One region of the Bradyrhizobium sp. CCBAU 51745 genome, then DNA from elsewhere that is predicted to be linked to it. Evidence: riboswitches for the same ligand, from Rfam matches in the RefSeq annotation. Region 1 holds a riboswitch; the other holds the start of a gene.
What was found. A riboswitch is a leader RNA that binds a small molecule or an ion and turns the genes downstream of it on or off. The one in region 1 is predicted to bind glycine.

Region 1 (7,380 bases):
CACGAGCCAATGGTTTGGTAGGACGTGACTAGCCGCGATCGGGGGTCGATCGCGCGACTGCAATACCGCGTTCGTGAAGCTTGGCTCGAAGTGAACGCCTCCGATGCAGAGCACAGAGTGTACCGGTTCTTCAATGCGATCGAAAATTCGCAGTAGCGATCGCGCCAGCACTCGGGCCGCAAGAGGATTTGCCCAATCTTCGGGCGAGCTTCCGATCTCGATATCGACAGCCGACGGTCGCAGGTCAGCGAGACGGGTACCAGCATCACCGGCCTTGACGCCCGACCAATGAGTCGCTTCCAGGTAAGTGCGAAAGGAGTCAAGACCGGAACTGACCCGCTCGGCTTCGACCACTAAAAGAAGCCCCCGCGTAATCCGGGGGTCGATCGCGCTGAAGGTCCCCGTACCCAGATCGCCGGTCGTTTGAACCGAGAAGATCGCGTTTGGCGCATTAGCGCCCTCGTGCCAATTCACGATGCCAATAACGTTGGCATCGCCGAAGCTATCATTAAACATTGGCGCGTAGCGCGCATAGTCGTTACTTACGACCTCGTTCGTGGCCACGATCGAAATTCTAGCGTCATGCAAGCCAGCGACTTCGAGCACGGAGTGCCCATCGACTTCGAAACTCGTTGCAACAAGAGCGCATTCCGCCTTGAGAGCATCCAGAACGTGCCCCGCGACCGGGTCCTTTTCTCGATCGACGCAGAAGACAAAGACGGCATGTCTCATCGAGGTCCTCCGCCGAGTTCAAAGCAGGTCGAGAGCGTAGGACGTCTATCTTCAACTTGGCGCCCTCGTCTTTTCGACCTTCTCGGAAAACACCCTGCTCTTTGCCCGGAACTCCGAGCTTGCACGGCGAGAGCGGGCGGGCGGGTGGCGATTAACTCAAGCCCGAATAGCGTCACGGCGCCCCTCGCGAACTGAGTTCTGTTATGGGCTAGCCTGTTTGGCGTAGCCGCGAGCGGAAATCGCGCGAATTGAGAATGGCGGCAGCGGATCGCCGGACCAGCAGCGAACTTAACCTGGCTGCGCAACGAGCAAGAGCGAATCCTGCCGCCATATGCCAGAGACGTCGACGCAAGTGGTGTGAAGAGCCCCACATCGAGCAGAGCGGCCGCCTCAGACGTGCAGGCCTCCAATGTGGCTCGACTTTGAAAGAGATGCATGCCAGGCACAGCTTTGAAGGGTCCCACACCACCGCATATTTATTAGAGCGTCGCCACGCAAACATTGGGCGTTCTTTTGAGAATCATGCAGTATTTCTGCGCTGGTCTCCAAAAGCTCGCTGGAAACCAATGGAACATCCAGCGAATGCAATCATCGAAAAGAGAGATCAGCATACTATTAGGCAACGAACCACCTGCTAATCTGGGTGGGGAGCTAGAGCAAACATCGAGTTGTCGCTTAAGCCGCCGATTTTGGGATCCGACGATTCATCACGGCTTGACAGGTAGTGAGTACGTCTGAGAGTGTTATCGTGTCTGATGATGGTGTGCGGGAGAGCGCGATAAGCCTGCAAAGGCGTATCACCGCCGACGGAGCAACTCCCCAAGGAAACTCTCAGGCCCAGGACCGCACACTGAGGACGATCTGGAGAGAGGTGCCGGTCAGCACCCACCGAAGGGGACCGTGATCCACGAGGATTTGCGGACAAAGCTCTCAGGTGCACGGACAGATTTGGGGACGGAGACATGGCGAAGCCATTCACCGTTCGTTCAATCCTGTCCTGGAGCATACGATGAGCACGATCATCATAATCGGGTCCGGTATCACCGGAGTTACAACTGCCTATGCCCTAGCCCGCCGCGGCTATTCGGTTACAGTCTTTGATCGCCAGCGCTATCCGGCGATGGACACTTCGTTTGCGAACGGCGGCCAATTATCGGCAAGCAATGCCGAGGTCTGGAATAACGTCGCAACGATCGTAAAAGGCTTGAGGTGGATGCTGCGAAAAGACGCACCATTGTTGCTGAACCCAAGTCCCAGTTTTCACAAATATACTTGGCTGGCAGAGTTCGTAAGCCAGATTCGAAACTACCGCCAAAATACGATCGAAACGACGAAGCTAGCGATAGCCGCTCGCAAGCATCTTTTTGAGCTAGCCGATCGGGAGAGCATCGATTTCGACTTGGAGCGGCGAGGAATTTTGCACGTTTATTCGAGCAAGCCCGACTTCGATGCGGCCTCTCGAGTGAATCAGTTGCTGCTCAAAGGCGGATTGGATCGCCGTCCGGTGACGCCTTCTGAAATGCTTGCAATAGAGCCAGCTCTGCGCGATCAGTATTATGGTGGCTTCTTTACCCCCTCTGACTCAACCGGCGACATTCACAAGTTCACGCGCGGCCTCGCTGCGGCTTGCCAGCGAGGGGGCGTACGCTTCGTCTTCGATGCAGAGATCTGCGGCATGCGGTCCGACCGAGACGGTGTGATCGTACACTGGAAACGAGGTTCGTTGAAGGAAGAACTCAATGCCGAATGCGCAGTGGTTTGCGCGGGGGTCGGCAGCCGCCGCATTGCTTCAATGCTGGGGGACAACATAAACATTTATCCCGTCAAGGGGTACTCCATCACGGTAGAGCTGGGAGACGAAACGAGCCAAAAGGCTGCGCCTCGCGTCAGCTTGCTGGACGAGGCCACCAAGATCGTGACCAGCCGGTTAGGAGAAGATCGCTTCCGGGTTGCGGGGACCGCCGAGTTTAATGGCGAAAACCGCGACATCCGCTGGGACCGAATTCAACCCCTGATACGGTGGGTAGAGCGATCGTTTCCGGATGTGTCCACCGCGCAGGTGGTGCCATGGGCGGGCTTGCGTCCAATGACACCTAGCATGATGCCGAGGGTCGGCCGAGGCAAACGCCGGAATGTTTTCTACAACACCGGCCACGGCCATCTCGGCTGGACATTATCCGCTGTCACAGCTGAAATGATCGCTGATGTCATTATGACAGACCGCAGCAACACTCGGCTGAGCGCATCCGTGCCCTGATCCTGTTGAGTGGGTCCTGGTCCATGCTCCCGCCGATATCGCGGCGGGAGCATGTCGCTTGTGACAGCGCCGAAGCGGATTTGCAATCGCCTTCGAAGGGTGATGCGCCCCTCAGTGCCGGGCGACTTGGTTCCCGCAGTTCATTATTTAGGTAAGACGGACCACTTGACTCGTTGCTTCCGAAAGCCTCGGTACGACTCAGTTGTTGGAACTTTTCCCGAGTTGACGAGCCACAAGTGGGGCTGCATGAGCAATGTCATTTCTTAGCAACTCACGCCGCACACCCAGTGAAGTGCCGTCGCATTAAGGGCAGCTTGCCGGCTTTGCGCGGCTCGAATGAGGCGTACCAAAGCCGTTCCGCGCGCTCACCCCAGCGTAAAGCCGCCCGATTGAACGGCTCTTCATCTCAGACACAGGGATGCATCGCCAAGCTCAACATCTTGTCCACGCGCAACCGCCGCGGAGCGACGCATCGCTGTTCGCCTAGCTGACGCTCATCTTCGTGGAGTCTGCATGGCGGACTGAGGGCGTTTCGAAGGGCATTTTGCAAGCCATGCAGCATATTTCTTGTAATTGCCGTTAGATCGACGATACTGATGTCATAAAGGTGTTTTTCCACGAGATTTATCTGATCTGAGATGTTTTTCTGCGGAAGAAGGCAGACTTTCGCAGGATTTCATCTTTAGCCTGGAGCCTGTTATGAGGTACGACCGAATCGACGCTCACATCCTAGAGATCGTGCAAAAGAATAACCGTCTCACATCCGAGACGATTGGCGAACTGGCCGGGCTTTCCGCTACCGCCTGTCAACGCAGGCTAAAGAGGCTTCGCTCGGACGGCATTATCGAGGCGGACGTTTCGATCGTTTCGGCCAAAGCGGTCGGAAGACCTATTCAGATGCTTGTGCTCGTGACATTGGAGCGGGAGCGCTCGGACATAATCGACAGATTCAAAAAGGCGATCAAATCATCCGTTGAAGTCGTCAATGGGTTTTACGTTACAGGCGATGCTGACTTTGTCCTATACATAACCGCACGCACCATGGACGACTATGAGCAGTTCACGCGACGATTTTTTCGTGAGAACCCCGATATCAAGGGCTTCAAAACTATGGTGGTCATGGATCGGGTAAAAGCCGGATTCGCTATTCCAATTGAGGCTCCATCCGAGGATTGAAGAGAGGGTCTCACCACCAGACCCGGCTTACCTGCTCCATCAGACACCGGTTACGAAACGAGCGTAGGTCTTCGCGCATTGGCGCGCGCAACTTTCGACTGAGTGGCGTCACCTCTAGGTTACCAACACCAACCGCTCATCGGGGGCGCTTCGTGGCGCGAGCGAGCTGAATGGCTCGGTCCGATGAACTTGCAAACGCTCACCAGCGAGCGATGTCGGCTTGGCCAGCATGCCTCGCTAGCGCCCTTTTTCGTCGCTCGGAGCGTGTAAAACGCTGCAAGTTTCCTTCGATTTTATGCTCTAAGCGGCTAGGCGCGATGAAATTTTAGAGCGTTTCAGAGTATGGCCTCACATATATGCGTTCACATCGCTGCTGACCCTTGGGCAGATCTAAGAAGGCCGGCTGCGCTTCAGCTGCGCGCCAAAGAGCCGCGGCTCGCTCGGCGGCGCGTGTCACGAGGAAATCAACTTTTGGAATCAATACACGACGCCGAATGATAAGGCCTCTGGCTGAGGTGAGTGGCATCTGGTCTTTGCCGGAGGCATTTTGCAGGAGTGATTACGGGATGAGCCGTGTCGTTGAGGCGCGCACTACGGGGCAAGAGCAAGGTTCACTCGCCAGGATCGGGATCGTGCGAGGCGGAACTCTTGGCGTGAAGCTGACTATTTTGAGGTTTCTCTCACATCTAAACAGCGCAAGTCGAATGACGCCGGACCTGCCGTTTGCCACCAGCCCCTCTTCGTCCTCATTCGGCGAACCATCCGGGCAAAGGCAGCAAGCTAGATGACTCCTCTCAAGCCTCGAACAATTAGCACTGAAGGTATCACAGCGCCCTTCCGCCACCTCATCTTTCGGCGCATCTGGCTCGCGAGTCTGCTTACCAACCTGGGCGCCCTGATCCGGAGTGTCGGCGCAGCGTGGGCAATGACACAGATGACAACGTCGGCGGATAAAGTTGCGCTCGTTCAGACCGCGCTTTTGCTACCGGTTATGCTGATTTCGATGCCCGCAGGCGCAATTGCGGATATGTATGACCGGCGGATCGTGATGCTTGTCGCGCTCGGCATGTCGCTAGCTGGAGCGACCGCGCTGACGGCACTTACGTGGCTAGGGATGGTCACGCCAGACTCGTTGCTGATCCTGTGTTTTGTAATCGGAAGCGGTGTGGCTCTGATGGATCCTGCCTGGCAATCCTCAGTTAGCGAGCAAGTACCGGCGGAAGCACTTCCAGCTGCGGTCGCGCTGAACAGTATCAGCTACAACATCGCGCGCAGCGTGGGACCGGCGATCGGCGGCATGGTGGTTGCGGCAGCCGGCGCAGTCGCTTCGTTTGCCCTAAATGCATTGCTATATCTGCCATTGCTTGTTGCACTGTTCTTGTGGAAGCGAATTTCCGAACCGTCATATCTTCCGCCCGAAAAACTAAACCGGGCCATCGTTTCGGGGCTCCGCTACATCGCTAACTCGCCCTCAATCAAAATCGTGCTGATTCGTTCCATGATCACCGGCGTGATCGGAGGCGCCATCATCGCGCTAATGCCGCTGGTCGCCCGTGATCTCCTTGGAGGCGGCGCTCAGATCTACGGGATGGCTCTCAGCGCGTTCGGACTTGGCGCGGTAATTGGAGCGCTCTATGTACCCGAAGTACGAAAGCGGCTGAGCGGTGAAGCAGCAATTCGCGCCTGCGCACTGTCAATGAGTGGGGCGCTTCTGGCAGTGGCGTTGAGCCACGAGCTGGTTCTCACATCGGCCGCACTTGTCCTTGCCGGGGCCGTGTGGATGATCTCCTGGGCTCTCTTCAACATTGGCGTACAGCTGTCGGCGCCGCGCTGGGTGGCAGGACGCTCGCTCGCAGCCTACCAAGCAGCAAGCTCGGGAGGCATTGCTGTCGGTAGCTGGGGCTGGGGTCATTTGACCGATGCCGCCGGTGTCGGCACGGCGCTTTTGATATCATCAGTGCTGATGTTAATTTCTCCACTATTGGGGCTTTGGCTGCGTATGCCTCGCATAAACCTGCAAAGCGAAGATGCTGAAGCGCTCGCGCATCCTGAGGTTAGGCTCGCGCTAACCCACCGCAGTGGACCCGTTGTGATCGAAATCGAATACCGCGTGGCACAAGAGAATGCGCGGGCCTTTCACAACGTGATGCAAGATGTGCAGCTGTTCCGAAAGCGGAATGGTGCGTATGGCTGGTCCATTGCTCGCGATATCGCTGATCCTGAACTGTGGACGGAACGCTACCATTGCCCGACGTGGCTTGATTATCTACGTCAACGCAACCGCTCGACGCATTCAGAACGCGCGCTGGATCGTCAAGCTGCGTCCTTTCACGTCGGCCCGCAGCCCGTGCGTATCCGGCGCATGCTAGAGCGTCCGTTTGGCTCCGTTCGGTGGAAGGACAATGTACCCGACCATACCGCCAACGAGTGCTTGCTCGGCGACTATGACCGGAATCGAACGTAGTGACTGTCAAGAATCGCCCAGCTTGATGTCGCAGACGCAGTATCGCGCAGGCTCTCCGACAGCAGAAACGGAGCGCAAGCACTGGACCGAGAGCGGTTCCGATGACGGCACCTGCTGCAGGTACCTTGTTTGCGTCGAGGCTGCTCCGTTGGCACGCCGGGTGTACTCAGCCGCGCCCCGCTTGGTCGGCCCAACATATGGAGCAGGTCGCTTGTGGCAAACGAACTTCCGGTTCGTCACAAGGTGTTGGAGGATAGGAGCAAACGGAGGGCGGATATCAAACCCGATCTACTAGATTGAGTATCGCGTAAATCCTTCTTTGCGGCTTTCGGCCCACCCACCCTGGATTTATGACACTTAAGCATCGAATTCAGCTCAGTGCCTGTTTTGACGCGATCCATCGTCATGAAGCTTTGAGACGCCTAAATATTCCTATTCCCGAAGAGTAGCCTGTAGAGGCTTCGCTGAAGGTGCACTTCGTTTGGTCGTGCATGTGTGCAAGCTCCCAGTCCATCTCGACTTCGGCAAACAAGTGATCTTCCGCCTTCACGCTGGCTGAATCAACTATCGCGCTATATTTCGGACGATCGTTCCAGTTTCCTCAATATACTTGATGCGCCGCTGAACGGCCAACGCCGAAGCCGACAGATTCGACTAGTTCCGGCTGAGGTTCTCCTGCTACAGGAAGTCGAGAATTGCCAGATCAAACGATCAGGTTCGCCAGTGTTCCGCTGAGTCTTCCTGGCGGTCC
Region 2 (7,380 bases), on a different contig from region 1:
GGCGAGGCTCTTGAGATCCTTCATCTCGATGCCCTCCACCGCGCGCGCCATCAGCTTGACGCCGCCGACCTCACGCACGCCGGACGCTGCACCGCCACCGGCCGCCGCGCCGCCCCCCATCGCCAGCTTCTTGCGGACATCGGAGAGCTCGCGCTCGAGCTTCTTGCGCTCTTCCATCAGCGCGGTGATGCGCGCCGGAACGTCGTCGAGCGAGGTGCGCAGCTCATTCGCCGCGGTCTTCGCCAGCGCCATGGTGTCGTTGGCATGCTTGCGGGCGTAATTGCCGGTCAGCGCCTCGATGCGGCGCACACCGGAGGCGACCGCGCTCTCGCCGGTCAGCGTGATCAGGCCGATATCGCCGGTGCGCCGCACATGGGTGCCGCCGCAGAGCTCGACCGACCAGCCGAGCGCATTGGCGCCGCGCTCGCGCGCGGTCTTGCCCATCGAGACGACACGCACCTCGTCGCCATACTTCTCGCCGAACAGCGCACGCGCCCCGGCCTCGCGGGCCTCGTCCACGCCCATCACGCGCGTCGTGACCTCGTCGTTCTCAAGCACCACGTCGTTGGCGATGTCCTCGACGCGGGCAAGTTCTTCCGGCGTGATCGGCTTCGGATGCACGAAGTCGAAGCGCAAACGATCAGGCGCGACCATCGAGCCGCGCTGGGCGATGTGATCGCCGAGCACCTGGCGCAGCGCCTCGTGAATGAGATGCGTCGCCGAGTGATGCGCGCGGATCGACGAGCGCCGCGCATGATCCACCTCGAGCTGCAGCGCCGTGCCGACCTTCAGCTCGCCGCCCTCTACCGTGCCGACATGCACGAAGAAATCGCCGAGCTTCTTCTGCGTGTCGGTGACGCGGAATTTGATCCCGCCCTCGCCCGTGAGCACGCCGGTGTCGCCGACCTGGCCGCCCGATTCCGCGTAGAACGGCGTCTGGTTCAGCACGATCGCGCCCGTCTCGCCGGCCTTGAGGCTGGCAACTTCAGCGCCGTCCTTCACCAGCGCCGAGACCACGCCTTCCGCGCTCTCGGTCTCGTAGCCCAGAAATTCGGTCGCCCCGAGCTTCTCGCGCAGCGGGAACCAGATCGCCTCGCTCGCCGCCTCGCCCGATCCCTTCCAGGATTCGCGCGCCTTGGCCTTCTGCCGCTCCATCGCGTCGGTGAACGCGGCCTGGTCGACGCCGATGCCGCGCGACTTCAGCGCGTCCTGCGTCAGGTCCAGCGGGAAACCATAGGTGTCGTACAGCGTGAAGGCGACGTCGCCGTCGAACATGTCGCCCTTCTTCAAGGACGCGCTCTTCTCGTCCAGAATCGCCAAGCCGCGCGAAAGCGTCTTGCGGAAGCGCGTCTCTTCCAGCCGCAGCGTTTCCTCGATCAAATTCTCCGCGCGCATCAAATCGGGATAGGCCTGGCCCATCTCACGGACCAGCGCCCAGACCAGCCGATGCATCAGCGGCTCTTTCGCACCCAGAAGCTGCGCATGGCGCATGGCGCGGCGCATGATCCGGCGCAGCACATAGCCGCGGCCTTCATTGGAAGGCAGCACGCCATCGGCGACCAGGAAGGCCGAGGAGCGCAAATGGTCGGCGATGACGCGGAACGAGGCCGCGTTCTGCTCGGTCGGCCCGCTGCCCAGCGCCGACGACGTCGCGTCGATCAGATGGCGGAACAAATCGGTCTCGAACACGCTGTCGACGCCCTGCAGGATGCAGGCCATGCGCTCCAGGCCCATACCGGTGTCGATCGAGGGGCGCGGCAGATTCACGCGCTCCTCCTTCGTCACCTGCTCATATTGCATGAACACCAGGTTCCAGAATTCGAGGAAGCGGTCGCCATCCTCTTCCGGCGAGCCGGGAGGGCCGCCCCAGATATGGTCGCCGCGGTCGATGAAGATTTCCGAGCACGGGCCGCAGGGGCCGGTGTCGCCCATCGCCCAGAAATTGTCCGAGGTCGGGATGCGGATGATGCGGTCGTCGGAGAAGCCGGCGATCTTCTTCCACAGCCCGTGCGCCTCGTCGTCGGTGTGGTAGACGGTGACGAGCAGCTTGTCCTTCTTCAGGCCGAAATCCTCAGTGATGAGCTTCCAGGCCAGCTCGATCGCGCGCTCCTTGAAATAGTCGCCGAACGAGAAGTTGCCGAGCATCTCGAAGAAGGTGAGATGGCGTGCGGTATAGCCGACATTGTCGAGGTCGTTGTGCTTGCCGCCGGCGCGCACGCATTTCTGCGACGTGGTGGCGCGCTGGTAAGGCCGCTTCTCGACGCCGGTGAAGACGTTCTTGAACTGCACCATGCCGGCATTGGTGAACATCAACGTCGGATCGTTGCGCGGCACCAATGGCGAGGACGACACGATCTCGTGGCCGTTCTCGGCAAAGAAGTTCAGAAAGGTCGACCTGATCTCGTTGACGCCGCTCATGTTCATCCAATCGGGTGTGCTGGAGCATGATCCGGAAAAGTGTGAAGCGGTTTTCCGGAAAGATCATGCTCAAACAAAGAGCTAAAGCGCGATGACTCTCAGCGCGCTTTAGGACCCGCCAATTTGCCATCCAAACCTGGCGATTTGGGCTGATATCTGCGGGCCAAAGCGCTTTTAGACAAGGCCTGCTTTCCTGTCCAGAAACTGTGCAGAGAGATCAGAGGGTTGCCGCAGTCGCGTCATCCCCTGCAATCCCGTTGAAAGCCGATAGTCCTGCGTTGACAGGCTTGGCTGGCCTGTGGTCTTTACCCATCTATATCGTACGGCCACGTCGGGAGAGACCGGCATTGGGTGCCGGCGCCGAAGGAGCAACCGCCCCGGAAACTCTCAGGCAAAAGGACCGCGTGGCTTTGACGACATCTGGAAAGAGGCGCTAGCGGGCTTAAGACCCGGATAGCGTCCGCCGACGGGATAATACTCTCAGGCACAGCGACAGATGGGGCTTCGACTGGTTTGTCTCGGGGAATCGTCCCCGGGGAACCGCCGAGGGCCCCTGTGATGTCCGTGCGTGACGACAAAGACTCCCTGAAACGTACCCCTCTTTACGACCTGCACCTGACCCTTGGCGGCAAGATGGTGCCGTTTGCGGGCTATGACATGCCCGTGCAGTACCCCGCGGGGGTGCTGAAAGAGCACCTCCATACCCGCAATTCCGCCGGCCTGTTCGACGTCTCCCATATGGGCCAGATCGCCCTCCGGCCAAAGTCGGGCAAGGTCGAGGACGCCGCCCGCGCGCTGGAGCGGCTGGTGCCGCAGGACATCGTGGCGATCGCACCTGGCCGCCAGCGCTACGCCCAGTTCACCAATCCGGACGGCGGCATTCTCGATGATCTGATGGTCGCCAATTTCGGCGACCATTTGTTCCTGGTGGTCAACGCCGCCTGCAAGGCCGAGGACGAGGCGCACCTGCGCGCGCATCTCTCCGATACCTGTGTCATCGATTCGCTCGCCGATCGCGCGCTGATTGCGTTGCAGGGCCCGAAGGCGGAGTCGGCGCTGACGAAATTATGTGCAGCAGCGCCGGCCATGAAGTTCATGGATGCCGGCCCGCATATTGTTGCCGGCCTCGCCTGTTTCGTCTCACGCTCCGGCTACACCGGCGAGGACGGGTTCGAGATTTCAGTGCCTGCGGCGGATGCCGAACGTCTGGCGAAGACGCTGCTGGAAAATCCTGACGTGATGCCGATCGGCCTTGGCGCCCGCGACAGCCTGCGGCTGGAAGCCGGGCTCTGCCTCTACGGCCACGACATCGACACCGCGACGACGCCGGTCGAAGCCGCGCTGGAATGGTCGGTGCAGAAGAGCCGCCGCAGCGGCGGCGCGCGAGCCGGCGGTTTTCCCGGCGCTGAAAAGATCCTCGCGCATTTCGATCACGGCGCATCCCGCCGCCGAGTCGGCCTGCGGCCCGACGGCCGCGCGCCCGTGCGCGAGGGCGCACTGTTGTTTGCCGATAGCGAAGGTGGCGAGCCGATTGGAAAGGTCACTTCGGGCGGCTTCGGCCCGAGCCTGAACGCGCCTGTTGCGATGGGCTACGTGCCCACGCGTCTGAGCGCGCTCGACACAAAGCTCTTTGCGGAAGTGCGCGGGCAACGCCTCCCCCTCGCCGTCGCCGCCATGCCCTTCGTGAAAAACACCTACAAACGCTGAGGACTAAGATAATGACCACGACGCTGTACACCTCCGACCATGAATGGCTCGCGATCGACGGCGATGTCGCCACCGTCGGCATCACCGATTACGCGCAGTCCCAGCTCGGCGACGTCGTGTTCGTCGAACTGCCCAAGGTCGGCCGCAGCCTGAAGAAGGCGGAAGCTGCCGCCGTCGTGGAGTCGGTCAAGGCCGCCTCCGACGTCTACGCGCCGATCTCGGGCGAGGTGGTCGAGACCAACGACGCGCTCGCCGCCGAACCCGCGCTGGTGAACTCGGACGCGCAGACCAAGGCGTGGTTCTTCAAGATGAAGATTGCCGACAAGAGCGAGCTCGGCGGCCTGATGGATGAAGCCGCCTACAAGGCCCACACGGCGTGAGATGAAGCGAACTCTGACCTCATATTCGGTGTCATCGCCCGCGCAGGCGGGCGATCCAGTACGCCGCGGCCTATCGGCCCCAGCCGAAGCGGCTGCGTGTACTGGATGCCCCGCTTTCGCGGGGCATGACAGCGACAGCAAAATCTAAAGCGAGGACCCATGATGACCGCGCACCGCAAATCCAATGGCGACACCGCCAGTTTCGTCCGCCGCCACATCGGCCCCTCCGCGCGCGATGTCACCGCAATGCTCGAGACGGTCCGCGCGAAGAGCGTCGACGCGTTGATGTCGGAAACGCTGCCGGCCGCGATCCGGCAGGCCGCCCCGCTCGATCTCGGCAAGCCGCTCAGCGAGACCGAGGCGATCGCGCATATGGCCGAGCTCGCCCGTCAGAACCAGGTCTTCACCTCGCTGATCGGCCAGGGCTATTCCGGCACGATTTTGCCCGCGGTGATCCAGCGCAACATTCTGGAGAATCCGGCCTGGTACACGGCCTACACGCCCTATCAGCCCGAGATCAGCCAGGGCCGGCTGGAGGCGCTGTTCAACTTCCAGACCATGATCTGCGACTTGACTGGCCTCGACGTCGCCAACGCCTCGCTGCTCGATGAGGCCACCGCCGCCGCCGAAGCCATGGCACTCGCGGAGCGGCACTCGAGGGTCGAGGCGAAAGCTTTCTTCGTCGACAAGGACGTGCATCCGCAGACGCTCGCCGTGATGCGCACCCGCGCCGAGCCTCTGGGCTGGAATCTGGTCGTCGGCGATCCCCTCACCGATCTCGACAAGGCGGACGTGCTGGGTGCGCTGCTGCAATATCCGGGAACCTCGGGCGCATTGCGCGACCTCAGGCCCGCGATCGCAGCGCTGAAGGCCAGGGGCGCGCTCGCAATCGTCGCCGCTGATCTCCTCGCGCTGACGCTGATTGCTTCGCCCGGCGAATTAGGGGCCGACATCGCGATCGGTTCGGCACAGCGCTTCGGTGTGCCGATGGGCTATGGCGGACCGCACGCCGCCTATATGGCGGTGCGCGATGCGCTGAAGCGCTCGCTGCCCGGCCGCATCGTCGGCCTCTCCGTCGACTCCCGCGGCGCCTCCGCCTATCGCCTCGCGCTGCAGACCCGCGAGCAGCACATCCGCCGGGAGAAGGCGACCTCCAACATCTGCACCGCGCAGGTGCTGCTGGCCGTGATCGCCGCGATGTACGCGGTCTATCACGGCCCTGAGGGCCTTGCGCAGATCGCGCGCAATGTGCATCGCCGCGCCGCCGTGCTCGCGGCTGGCTTGCGCAAGCTCGGCTTTGCGCCTGAGAGCGAAGCTTTCTTCGACACGTTGAGCGTCGATGCCGGCGCCAAGCGCGCCGAAATCATTGCGCGCGCGACCGCCGAGAAGATCAATCTGGGCATCGGCGATACCGCGCTTCGCATTGCGCTCGACGAGACCACGACATCAGCAACGGTCGAAGCCGTCTGGCGCGCCTTCGGCGGCACGCTGTCCTATGCCGAGATCGACGGCACCACGCGCGAGGCGCTGCCGGAAGCGCTGAAGCGCGCCACCGCGTTCCTCACCCATCCGGTGTTCCACGCGCATCGTTCGGAAACCGAGATGCTGCGCTACATGCGCAAGCTCTCGGATCGCGACCTCGCGCTCGACCGCGCCATGATCCCGCTCGGCTCTTGCACCATGAAGCTGAACGCGACCACTGAGATGATGCCGCTGACCTGGCCGGAGTTAGGCTCGCTGCATCCGTTCGCCCCGCGCGAGCAGGCGGCCGGCTATCACGCGCTGTTCGCACGGCTGGAGAAGTGGCTGTGCGACATCACCGGCTATGACGCGATCTCGCTGCAGCCGAACTCCGGCGCGCAAGGCGAATATGCCGGGCTGCTGGCGATCCGCGGCTATCATGCGGCGCGCGGGGAGAGCCATCGCAAGATCTGCCTGATCCCCTCCTCCGCCCACGGCACCAACCCGGCCTCGGCCGCGATGGTCGGCATGGACGTGGTGGTTGTGGCTTGCGAGAAGAACGGCGACGTCGACGTCAATGATCTCCGTGCCAAGGCGGAGAAACACTCGAACGATCTCGCCGCTGTGATGATCACCTATCCCTCGACCCACGGCGTGTTCGAGGAGCATATCCGCGAGATCTGCGACATCGTCCATGGCCATGGCGGCCAGGTGTATCTCGACGGCGCCAACCTCAATGCGCAGGTCGGCCTTAGCAGGCCCGGCGATTACGGCGCCGATGTCAGCCACCTCAATCTGCACAAGACCTTCTGCATCCCGCATGGCGGCGGCGGCCCCGGCATGGGCCCGATCGGCGTGAAGGCGCATCTTGCGCCGTTCCTCCCGGGTCACCCAGCAACTAAGGCGGATGCTGCGGTCGGCCCGGTCTCGGCCGCGCCGTTCGGCTCGGCCTCGATCCTGACCATCTCCTACATCTATATCCTGATGATGGGCGGCGAAGGATTGAAGCGCGCCACCGAGATCGCGATCCTCAACGCCAATTACATCGCCGCACGCCTCGATGCGCATTTCCCGGTGCTCTACAAGAACGAGAAGGGCCGCGTCGCGCATGAGTGCATCGTCGATCCCCGACCGCTGAAGACGACCTCGGGCGTCACCGTCGACGACATCGCAAAGCGCCTGATCGATTACGGCTTCCATGCGCCGACCATGAGCTTCCCGGTGCCGGGCACGCTGATGATCGAGCCGACCGAGTCGGAATCCAAGGCCGAGCTGGATCGTTTTTGCGATGCCATGATCGCGATCCGCAAGGAAATCGCCGAGGTCGAGGCCGGCCGCTTCAAGATCGAAGCCTCGCCCTTGCGCCACGCTCCGCACACCGTGCACGATATCGCCGACGATGCGTGGGCTCGTG

Region 2: another riboswitch for glycine. It lies ahead of gcvT (glycine cleavage system aminomethyltransferase GcvT); the one in region 1 lies ahead of XH98_RS21320 (D-amino acid dehydrogenase).

What each region holds. Positions count from the first base shown of each region.
Region 1 covers NZ_LBJP01000079.1:72,764-80,143, forward strand. Annotated here, with positions in the region: gene XH98_RS21315 (D-aminoacyl-tRNA deacylase) at 1-732, opposite strand, end outside; glycine riboswitch at 1,489-1,588, shown strand; glycine riboswitch at 1,592-1,680, shown strand; gene XH98_RS21320 (D-amino acid dehydrogenase) at 1,742-2,989, shown strand; gene XH98_RS21325 (Lrp/AsnC family transcriptional regulator) at 3,689-4,165, shown strand; gene XH98_RS21330 (MFS transporter) at 4,950-6,629, shown strand.
Region 2 covers NZ_LBJP01000004.1:190,621-198,000, forward strand. Annotated here, with positions in the region: gene alaS (alanine--tRNA ligase) at 1-2,418, opposite strand, end outside; glycine riboswitch at 2,741-2,830, shown strand; gene gcvT (glycine cleavage system aminomethyltransferase GcvT) at 2,977-4,125, shown strand; gene gcvH (glycine cleavage system protein GcvH) at 4,137-4,505, shown strand; partial or broken gene gcvP (aminomethyl-transferring glycine dehydrogenase) at 4,668-7,380, shown strand, end outside.